Regions from separate parts of the Halalkalibaculum sp. DA3122 genome, predicted to be linked through region 2. Evidence: riboswitches for the same ligand, from Rfam matches in the RefSeq annotation. Region 2 holds a riboswitch; the other holds the start of a gene.
The links. A riboswitch is a leader RNA that binds a small molecule or an ion and turns the genes downstream of it on or off. The one in region 2 is predicted to bind thiamine pyrophosphate.
Positions count from the first base shown of each region.

Region 1: it holds a riboswitch for thiamine pyrophosphate, as region 2 does, so the genes downstream of both, ACG2F4_RS07635 (TonB-dependent receptor) here and ACG2F4_RS07290 (magnesium transporter) in region 2, are expected to answer to the same signal.

Region 1 is NZ_JBINJF010000008.1:78,559-84,339, forward strand. It holds gene ACG2F4_RS07635 (TonB-dependent receptor) at 1-1,878, opposite strand, end outside; TPP riboswitch at 2,020-2,115, opposite strand; gene ACG2F4_RS07640 (M28 family peptidase) at 2,391-3,680, shown strand; gene ACG2F4_RS07645 (M14 family metallopeptidase) at 4,035-5,781, opposite strand, start outside.
Region 2 is NZ_JBINJF010000007.1:167,225-173,005, forward strand. It holds gene ACG2F4_RS07275 (hypothetical protein) at 1-519, opposite strand, end outside; gene groL (chaperonin GroEL) at 659-2,293, opposite strand; gene ACG2F4_RS07285 (phosphoribosyltransferase) at 2,422-3,072, opposite strand; gene ACG2F4_RS07290 (magnesium transporter) at 3,312-4,295, opposite strand; TPP riboswitch at 4,298-4,393, opposite strand; gene ACG2F4_RS07295 (L,D-transpeptidase) at 5,378-5,781, shown strand, end outside.

The DNA.
Region 1 (5,781 bases), on a different contig from region 2:
GATGCTGGCACCCACATCGTTGATTTCGCCTGTCAATGCAAGCTGGTTCCTGTAGTTCATATAATACAGGTTGACCGCTCCAAAAAACGTGCTGAATGAGGCGCGGTAGCCCAGCTCCCAGTCATAGAGCGTTTCATGGCTGGGGCGACTTTCCGGCGTGGAGTTGACATACTCTTCGCGCGTAGGCTCGCGGTTGGCCACACTGAACGATGCGTATACCCGCTGCCGGTCATCCACCCGGTAGACCAACCCGAGTTTGGGATTCAGGAAGCCAAGCCGGTCGCTCTGTCGCACATCAACAATCTGCTCGGATCCCCCCGAAGTCTGGGTATCCTTGCCCAGAAAATCATAGGTTATTTCACGGAACTGCAGGTCCAGGAAACCGCTCAGTGTTTCCGTAAAATAGTATTGACCTTTACCATAGATGTTGAAGTCGGTTTTAAACCCGTTGTTGTTATAATAGGTTTCCTCGATACGGCTGTCGCCGGCGTAGCGCGCCCAGATCACCTCGCCAAAATGGTCGCCGTCATACTCATTATATCCCCCGCCCAGTGTTACCGACCAGCGATCCGCAACCCGGTAATCGGTGGAAAAGACAATCCCGTAGAAGTGATTATCCAGCCACCGCCGGCGTACCAGGTCACTTTGGGTGATGGTCTGGCCGCCGATCTGAATCGGCCCGATACCGTAGGTTGCGAGGTCATCTTCGTCGCGAAACTCCTCGTAATAGCCCCGGCCGTAGGTGTAGTGAAACGAGGCGTTGGCATTCCAGCGGTCCGCCAGCTGGTATGAATAGTGGACCTGGTAGTGATCCTGCTGGTAGTTGTCGGTTTGGTCCTCGTAGGTAAACTCGTTGAACTGCCGGTTGCCCACGTTGTTGCGAAAATGTACAGCCTTTTCCCCGGCTATGCCGAGACTGGTTATATACCTTTCAAGCTGATCTGAATTCCCGTTCAACACCGGTTCCGGCACGCCATTCCACGCCTGATAGGTTTCCTCTACGCCGGAGAGCACATCGACCTTGAGCAGACTTCGCTCACCATTCCGGGAACCGCTCAGGTAGATCGATTTCAGGTCGGACGTCGCCCGGTCGATATACCCGTCCGAGATGATTTTGGAGAGGCGACCTTCAAACTGCCAGCCGTTTTCCATCAGGCCCGAACCCAGCTGTACATTTATTTTTTGAGTGTTGAATGAGCCGTAGCCGGTATTGACCTCCCCATAGGGCTCGGGGGTCATCGTCGAGGTCTGGATATTCATCGTGCCCCCGAACGCTCCCGCGCCGTGAGTTGAAGTGCCGACTCCCCGCTGGATCTGGATATTTTCCACCGACGAAGCCAGATCAGGGAGGTCAACCCAAAAAACTCCATGCGATTCCGCATCATTCAGCGGAATTCCATTAATCGTGACGTTGATACGCGTGGGATCGACGCCGCGAATACGCAGGCCGGTATACCCGATCCCCGTCCCGGCATCTGACGTGGTCGTCACCGATGGGGTGGAGCTGACCAGGTATGGGATATCCTGGCCGAGATTCCTCTTTTCGATCTCTTCGCGCTCGATATTTTCGTAGGCCATCGGTGAGGCCTCATCCACCCGCAGCGCCCGAACAAACACTTCGCTGCTCATCACCGATTCCGGAACAAGGGCAATGCGGAGATCGCCGCCTCCCCGCTCCTCAATATTAATCGATTTTGACCTGTAGCCAACAAATGAAACCGTGACTTTTTTTAATCCACCATCGACCAGGAGCAGCTTAAAACTGCCGTCCGCGGCTGTTGTGGTCCCGTTTTGGGTGCCCTCCTGGACAACATGGGCCCCTGCGAGGGGCTCGCTGGACCGGGCATCGATGACAGCCCCCGCGACAGTCTGGCTCAAGGCCGTATTCTGGTTAAAAAATTGAATAAAACACAGGAATACCGCTCCTGCTGCAAAACGTGTGATGTGAGTAAACATGAAAAAATCCTCCATCTTATTTGTTTATAAGAGGAGGAGGTAAACTTGCAAGAAGTGCTGAAGCATGGGAACTCCAGGTTTCCCTACGCCGGTGTTAACCGGTTCAGGTTCTTAGGGTATGATCTCAGCCCGCTGTTGCAAGCACCCCCAACCATTGTGAGTGTGTATTTGTATGTGCCGTAAATATAATGCTACTCGAAAATCTTTCAAAGATAAATACCAGAGGGTTTTGCAAAACCCTCACTTCTTCGTTCTGAGGGAGTTGTACTCCCGTTAAAAGCTCAATAAGGTCGACAGTACAACTCCCTCCCAACAAAATAGCAGGTTCTGCAAAGGTCTTTGCCAATCATTTTATATTGTAACAAAGTGATTTACTGTTGCAACTTTCATGCTGTATTCCCGATTTTCAGGTACTGCTTAACTCAATTGTTGCTATGAACGGTAGAACCCCGGTATTACTGGCATTCATGTTCTTTTTTATTTCATGCGGACCGGAACAGTCGTCCCCGGAAGCGCCCCAGGCACGACTTTCCGCCACCATTGAACCCGGCGATATCAGGACCCATATCCAGTTTCTTGCCAGTGATTCGCTGCGGGGCCGTGCAACAGGCACGGCCGGGGAAGCGATCGCAGCCAACTACATTGCCGATGCCTTCAATCAATTCGGGATTGCACCACTGGGCGAAGACGATACCTACTTTCAGCCTTTCACCGTGACCACAGACCATCTCCACAATCCGCCCCAGGGGGATACCTCCCGGCAGCGGGAACGGCCTCTTCTCTCCCGGAACGTAGTGGGAATCATAAACGGAAGCGAAGAACCAGATTCCTACATGATCATCGGCGCCCATTATGACCACCTCGGCACGGGAGGATACGGCTCGCTCGCCAACCGGCGACGGAACCAGATCCACAACGGAGCCGATGACAACGCCTCCGGCACGGCGGGCATTCTTGAACTGGCGCAGTACTTTTCGGTTAATTCTCCCCGAAAAAGCTTGGTCTTTGTTGCATTTTCAGGGGAAGAGATCGGCCTGCTGGGATCGCAGCATTTTGTCGACCAGCTGCCGGTACCGGCAGAGCAGGTCGAGGCGATGATCAACCTCGATATGATCGGGCGACTGCAGGATAACAAACTGCTCATTTTCGGCACCGGCTCCGCTGAGCGGTGGGAGCAACTCATAGCAGAAGCCAACACCGACTCGCTTCAGATCGAGACTTCGGCAGATGGAACGGGAGCCAGCGACCACACCAGCTTCTATAACAAGCAGATTCCCGTACTGCACTACTTCACCGGTACCCACGGCGACTACCACCGTCCCACTGACGACGCCGGGCAGATTAATTATGACGGCCAGGACAAGGTGCTGGAGCATGTGCGCCGCGTGATACAACAGCTGGACAAACCTGGCAGCGAGCTTACATTCACGGAAGTTCCGGCCAGTGAACAGCAGAAGGGGATTAGCATGAAGGGCGTGACCCTTGGCGTAACGCCGGATTACGGCTTTGACGGCACCGGCATGCGAATTACAGGGGTCAACGCCGGTGGACCAGCCGGGCGGGCCGGACTCCGGAGTGGAGATGTAATCATAAAGCTGGATGGCCAGCCCCTGAAGGATATCTATGAATATATGGAGATTCTGGGCGGGCTCGAAGAAGGGGAAACCGGTACCGTTACCGTCCAGCGTGGAGAGGAGGAGCTAACCCTCGATATCCGGTTTTAAGCGGTCGCATTTTTCCAATCATTAAGAATTTCGACGCTTTATAAATATACCATCCAGGAGTCTGTCGGACTTAGAAAATCGTTACGAAAATATGTCAGTTTGAGACAGATTTCGTGATTCTTTTGAGGGGAACAGTGGTTCTATTTGCCGAAAAAGAGCACGAAATATGGCCAAATCTGACGCTTTTGCAATAGGTTTAGCTAAGTCCGACAGACTCCCAGTACATTTAAAAAATTGCTTACTTCCCATGGTTCTTCCAAGCGTGAACACCTGATATAGCCCGTAACTTATCTCCTAAATTTAACTAACCTTTAAAGAATCGTATCACCTCTCACGTCTGGCGTTTGCCATCAGTTACTGTCCCACCATGAATACCGCATTCCCAAAGAGCAGGTTCCCGTTGTGCCAAAAAGCGCGGAACAGGGGATTATCGATCATATACACCACTCTTCCCTCCCCGATCTCCTGAACCCCGAACGTCAGCGTTTGTTCCAGTTCCTGCTCGGCCCTGTAGCCGATAAATCCACTCAGGTGGGCATCTTTTCGGGCAATCCCGACATTCCACCCATCCTGCAGGTAGCGATATGCGTCGGTATCCAGCTTAAGAGAAAAATAGGTGTCTCCGAGCCCGTACCCGAGCGGATGCGAGGCATCAATCAAAATTTTGAAGACAGATCCGCTGTTCGCTTCGCTGACCCGTTCTCTCTGCTGTTTATAAAATGAAGTGCCGTAAGCGGGATCACTGTCTTTAGATTTGCTCTCCTCTTTTGTAGTCAGGGAAAATCCCTCCCTGCCAGACAGAAAAGCGTTGGCCTGCCGCAATGCAACCAGTCTTCCCCCGCCGGCGACCCACTCCCTTATGGCTCGCAGGCGATCGTCATCAATGATGCCCGCGTAACTACCGCCTGGTAAAATGAGCAGATCATACCTTTGCAAATCTACATTGTCAAAATAGCCGGAGTCCACCAGCGTGACGGGATAATTAATCTGCCGGTCAAAAAAGTGCCATATTTCACCTACGTTGCCGGCGGAAGTACCTTTACCGGAAAGGACCGCCACCCTTGGCTTTTCTAAAAAGCGAAACGAATCAGATCCAAAATTGGGACCGGAATCCACCCAACCTGTGGAGACGGGGTACAGCGGCTGCCCGAAACCGTTTGCTGTCTGTTGAACAACCTGGTCAAATTGAGCTCCGAGCTCCGCGTTTGCATTCCGCGTAATCACCAGCGTCCCCGGATCGTACCTGGTACCGTCAATAACAAATTGACTGCCGGCAATATGGATGTCAATGCCCTTTTGGAGCAGGGCTGCCACCATCCGCATATCGCTCAACGACTTCCATTCAGCCAGGTAGGCATAGGGAGTTCCCGCACCCTCATTCTGTACCCGGGGGACCGGCGGTTGGCCGGGAACGGGATCGACACGCTCCTTCAAGGCGTACCCATCCAAACCAAAAGCGTAATGTTGTCCCCATGCGGTAATATCGTAGGTGACGGAATCGGTCAACTCCGGATTTGGCTCAAAAAAGATGCGTGCCAACACCGACTTCGGTTGGTATGCACTTACAAGGTAATCGTCCGTTGTGAGATCAAACTGCTCGTACTCCCCGGTTTGATAGTTGTTCCCGGTATAGGTCTCTTCCCGCGGTGCCATGCCGTACCGCACCCGGTGCTTTTCCAACAGGCTGAACAGCGAGCGGAGTTTGTCGGGATTATTATCACCGCTGATTACGTACGTTTTGTATTTGCCCGCCGGGTTTTCGCGCGACTGCCGGTAATAGGCGGCAAACTCGTGCACGATCTCTTTAGCATGTCGGGAGGCTATCTCAATCGTCGAAAGGCCGGTGGTGACGTGGTGCGTCAGCCGATCTCTGAGTGTCAGGGTGTCCCCTTCTGCCTGGATGATGCGGAGTCCCGCCTGGCCGGCCTGCTCGTAGGTCATCCCGATGGACCCGTTATAGGTGGGGTAGGTATCCCCGTAGCTTGGATAAAAAAGATCGAAAACCTCGCGGGTAAAGTAGAGCCAGTTGTTGGCATCAAAATAGTCTGCGTGGTTTTTCCCGATGGTGTACTGAAACTGGCGCTGCCATTCCGTTATCGCC
Region 2 (5,781 bases):
ATCCTTTAAGGCTTTTTTCAAGATCCATCTGATGTTCGGATCATTTGATAACAGCCAATGTTCAAACATCGGCTTTCCCTGCTCCGGGCAAGCAAGGATGGCACTGCTCCAGTAATAACCCAATGCTTTTTTCAATAATTTATATTCCCGGGTAGATGCTTTCGCTCCGGCAATACTGTTCATTGCTTTTTCAAGTAAGTGGAAAGTCTCTCTTGCATAACTGGGATCCCGTAAAAATTCCTCCCTGCAAATACTCGTTAGGATTGCTCTTTGTTCATACATATTTCCATTAATCCAGTCTTTGCCGATAATAAACAATTGGCCCAAATCATGTTTCCCAATAATCTGTAGTGCTTTTTTTACGGCCTCCCGAATTCGCCAGCGTTCATCGGAAGCGGCTCTTCGTAAGAGCTCAACGGCATTTTCCTTCCCTTCAATGACTAGTCGTCCCAGGCCCAACACGCCACAAAAAGTCAGGAACTCTTTAGGGGAGTTCTGTGGGGCATCTTTCTCCGACATAGATGCGTATTCCTGAATTACATGTATGCCATCCATATTGCTAAGGTTAAATATGGTAAATCGTTACTCACATCTTATTCGAAATATATTGCAAGCGATGTAGATGAATAAGGTACCCAAAAAACCGATTACTCCTGTTTTACTCTAGCATACCATCTTCCAGGGCGGCTTCATCACGGAAGCTTTTGGGCTTTTCTTCGACTTCAGTCATCGTCGCTTCGGTAAGCAGTAGTGTCCCGGCCACCGATACGGCATTTTCGAGCGCGATTCGAACCACTTTGGTCGGGTCGATAATACCGGCTTTATACAGGTCGACAAACTGGTTTTGCGCGGCATCAAAACCATAGTTCCCATCCCCGGCCATCATCTTTTCAACGATTACCCCGTCATCGACTCCCGAATTTTCAGCAATCTGCCGGGCGGGTGCTTCCAAAGCCCTCCGCAATATGAGGATACCCGTTTTTTCATCTCCCTCTGTTTTTTTGGCCTCTTCCTCAACGGCATTAGTTGTTCTCAACAAGGCCAGGCCGGCACCCGGTACGATCCCCTCTTCAATGGCCGCCTTGGTGGCGCTGATGGCATCTTCGAAAGCTTCTTTCCGGCTTTTGAGCTCCGTTTCGGAAGGTGCGCCCACCCGGATAACGGCGACACCACCCGAGAGTTTGGCCAGTCGTTCCTGCAGTTTCTCTTTGTCGTAGTCAGAATCTGATTTCTCGATTTGCCTGCGAAGCTCGTTGCATCGCCCTTCGATGGCCCCTTTATCTCCACCTCCGCCGATAACCGTTGTCGTATCTTTGTCCACCAAAATGCGCTGTGCCGAACCCAGCATCTCCGTAGTAATATTCTCAAGCTTCATGCCCAGCGATTCCGATATCAACTGCCCGCCGGTAAGCAGGGCGATATCCTGGAGCATGGCCGTCCGGCGGTCCCCAAAGCCCGGTGCTTTAATGGCCACGCAGGATAGGACACCCCGAATTCGATTCACCACAAGGCTGGCCAGGGCTTCCCCATCCACATCTTCAGCGATCACCACAAGCCCGGTCTGCTGTTTGGCCATCTCTTCCAACATGGGAAGCAAGTCTTTAATATTGCTGATCTTTTTGTCATACAGCAGAATTCGGGGATTCTCTATTTCAACTTCCATCTTCTCGGCATCTGTCACAAAGTATGGGGAAAGATATCCACGGTCGAATTGCATACCCTCTACGACTTCAACCTGGGTCTCCGTACCTTTGGCCTCCTCCACCGTAATCACTCCTTCAGGCCCAATTTTATCGATAGCCTCGGCCACCAGGTCGCCAATGGCACTATCGTTATGCGCCGATATGGTGGCCACCTGCTGTTTTTCCTTGTGTGTTTTTACCGGTCTGGAAATTTCTTTTAATGCCTCAACAGCAACGGCTAATCCCCGGTCCAACCCTCTCTTCAACTCGATAGCACTGGCCCGGGCAGCCACATTTTTGAGTCCCTCGGCAAAAATAGTATAAGCCAAAATTGTTGATGTAGAGGTCCCATCCCCCACCAGGTCACCGGTACACTCGGCAGCTTCTTTCAACACCTGAGCCCCTAGATTCTCTTCGGGGTCTTTCAGGTCCATTTCTTTTGCAATAGTTACGCCATCATTACATACGAGCGGTTTTCCCCATTTTTTGCCAATCAACACTGATTTGGATTTCGGACCCAGGGTTATGCGAACGGCATCATAAAGAGTGGTAGCTCCTTTCAAGAGTTTCTCCCTGGCTGAAGTCTGAAAAAGTAGTTTTTTGTAAGCCATAATGTTCTCCTTGTTAAATTCATTACTCAAATAAATTACGATAGGAAACAACAGATGGGTATAGGCTTTGAAACCAAACGGCATGTAAGAAATGTTCTTCTAGCTCATGTAAGGGAAATCCCTGCCAATTAGGCTGGAGAAGATTTTATTGTTTGATTACGCCAGTTACTCAGGTAGCGTTGCACAGCTTCATCACTAAGGTTCGTAAAATTACGATATCCCTGTGAAACGGCTGCTAAATATTGATATTTATCCAGTATAACCACTTCATCTGCTTCGGCCTCAAGTGCAGTGAGCCTGGTTAGTCCCGAAACCGGAGCTGCTATTACGATCTTTTTGGATTGGTGCTTTCGACACATTCTAAGAGCAGCAAAAATGGTCGCTCCAGTGGCAATACCGTCATCCACGAGGATGACTACACGATTCCTCAGGCTGGGCAGTTCCTTTCCATTGCGGTACTTCAAAATGCGTCTTTGGATTTCCTTATTTTCCTTTGCCTGAACATTGGTAATAATATCTCTGGTAAGATATTGGTTTGACCACGGGTCAAGGTACAGGCTTCCATCCTCTGCAAGTGCTCCAAAGGCAGCTTCGGGCTGTTGAGGATAGCCGAGTTTACGGGTGATGATTACATCAAAGTCGCATTCCAAGGCTCGTGCTACATAATACCCTACTTCCACTCCACCGCGAGGAATAGCCAACACGACAGGCCTTGCCGATTTGTATTTTTTGAGGGCCTTGCCCAGCTCTATACCTGCCTCTTTTCGATTCTCAAACATGACTGTTTTCTCCGATGAGAGTTAATCTATTAATGCATCAAGCTGCGCATTAATAACTTTAACTTCCTTAAAACGAGTTACCAACCCTATAGGTGCTTCTACCAAATGGTTGAGAGGGGTTTTCCTACACAGGATATTCAGGCGAAACTCCCTTGTAATGGCCTGGCGTTGGAGGTTGAGGGTGGGGTACCGTCCAATAGCTATTCAGAACATGATGGCCGTGGTGATAAAAAAGTAGATCAGGATAGACAGCACGTCCTGGATGACGGTTGCGATGGGACCATTTCAAAGGCCGGATCAATATCAATCAGGTTGAACAGAACCGGCAGTACCATGGCAACTAATGTGGCCGTGGAACAGGCTGCAAGCAGGGACAGACTCGTTCCAAACGCCAGTTGTGGATCACTCCAGTTCCAAAGGAGAAATGGATATGAAATCGCTGCCAATACAATCCCTATGGTTATGCCGGTGAGCAACTCTTGCCAGAGCACATTCTTGATGGTCACTCCCACGGAGAGCCCACGTACAATAATTGCTTCCGTTTGCGTACCCACTGCGTCGGCCAGGTATACAATTCCTGGAATAAAAAAGGCAATGGTTAACTCTTCCTGAAGCCTGGACTCAAATCCACTCACCACCTTCGCGGCAATAAACGCTCCCAAAAGCCCAAGTAACAACCAGGGCAGCCGGTGCCAAAAGCGTTTGAAAATTGGTTCCTGCAGCGCGGTTCGTGCTTTGTTCGTATCCTGCAAGAATCCACCCACCCGGCTCAAATCCTCTTCGTGCTCTTTTAGCAGGACTTGTAGTAGCAGATAAGGCGGAATCAAGCCGATAAATTCTCCCTCTTTGTTTACCACCGCCAGGGCCGATTCCTTGTGGTGCACCGCGGTCCATGCCGCCACTTCCTGGTCTACTCCCGGTCTAATCGTCGGGGGTTCCTCATCCATAATATCTCTTGCCATCAAGTGATCACCAGCGGAATACAGATCTTCAATTCGTATCAATCCCACAAACCTGGGGCCATCACAAACAATGATATGGGAGGCACACTCAAAGGCTTGTTCTGTTAGTTTTTTCTGGATGTCGATGGCATCGAGATCGGGAGAAACAATCGGTACAGAGGTAGTCGCAAGATCGGTTGCTATTTGTAAATTGGACTCTATAATGTCTAGAGGAACGGGAGAAGATATAGCCACCGAATTGCGGTATATATTGGAGTTCAAATCAAAAAAGCCAACGGTTTCCTTGCGCCGGTATTACCCGGGTCAAGTTCAAGGGGTATGTTCTCAGCCCCAATAAAGGGGCACCCTCAACCACTGGCTTTCAATGCCGGCACTATTCAAGTGTCGGCAGAAGTTGGCCGTTTGTACACACTTTTGAGATTTCCTTGAACCGGAAGTTCTCGAAAAGAAGCCCTCGGCCGTTAATTCAGGGGTTGCCGTTAGCAACACCATAGTGCCGCTCACGACTGTACAAATTCAATATTTCAAAGACTCTCTTTAAGAACTATTGAAAATATAGAACCTGCCGATAAACCTATTTGTAATGTTTTTTCGTCAGCCAGTGTACAACTTTCACCTACACAAACAAATCAAAATAATGCGTTGTTTTGTTTAGACAGCCTTATCGAAATAGAAGAGAAGGATTTTTCATTGAGAGGTTTACTACCACATCCAAATGCATAGGCACATGATTGGATAGACTTAAAAATTCTATTTGGTCAGAGACCAGTCGAACTATGAAGTTTTCCACGGCCAATGGTGTCCAGAAAGTGATACAAGTAAGAGCCCCGCATGTAATAGTTCACTTTACAAAATTCCAAGGATTTATATCACACGCCTTGTCAATAAAATAAGCACTTCTTGATATCAAAATATTGTGAAATTTTAACCAGCAAGATAAACACCAATAAACATAAAGTTATGAACCGCTTAACTGTTTTGTTGTTTATGTACCACTTGATGAAGTGGGAAAAGAATTTATGCATTCATCGAGTTCAGGATGAACAGATGAGAAACCGATATCAGAGGATGGGGTGGTTTGCGAAACGTCTGCAATACCAGGGAAACCAATTAATGATATATCTCTGATATGAGATCAATCATATAGATAGATCCATGCACATGACAACATTCCGAAACATATTTTTTCTGTTAGTAACGGCTACGCTTCTTCTGATTTTCTACAACAAAAAAGAACCCACAGTTTTTTTTAGAATATTTCCGGAATCAAGACTTCTTCAAGCAACTCTCAGCCCCTCCACTTTTTTAAGGATACGGTAAAGGTCAAGGACTATTTTAAGGTGATGGACAAAATCGTATTTCGATTTGACTCATTGCTCACCTACCCGATTTCTGAGCACTTGATCATTCGCAATAAATCCTGGATGATCGATTCACTGGCGGCTACCGATTATTATGACTTAAAGGAGCGGGGAATTACCAGCCTGAAACTGCTTTTCGAACAGACCTGGCTTGATCTGAACATACCTGAATTCAAACTCCGCATTTGGCAAAACGATAGCGTGATCCATGAATCCCCGGTGCGCGTGGGCAGCAATGAGCATAAGTACCTGGCCATGGCCGGCAGAGTTGTCGATCTGCGCACCCATACCGGGGAGGGAACCATCATCCGACACGTAAAAGAACCCACCTTTATCAATCCCGTCAACAATCACCCCTACCACGTCACCCGTCGGGACGATGGCGT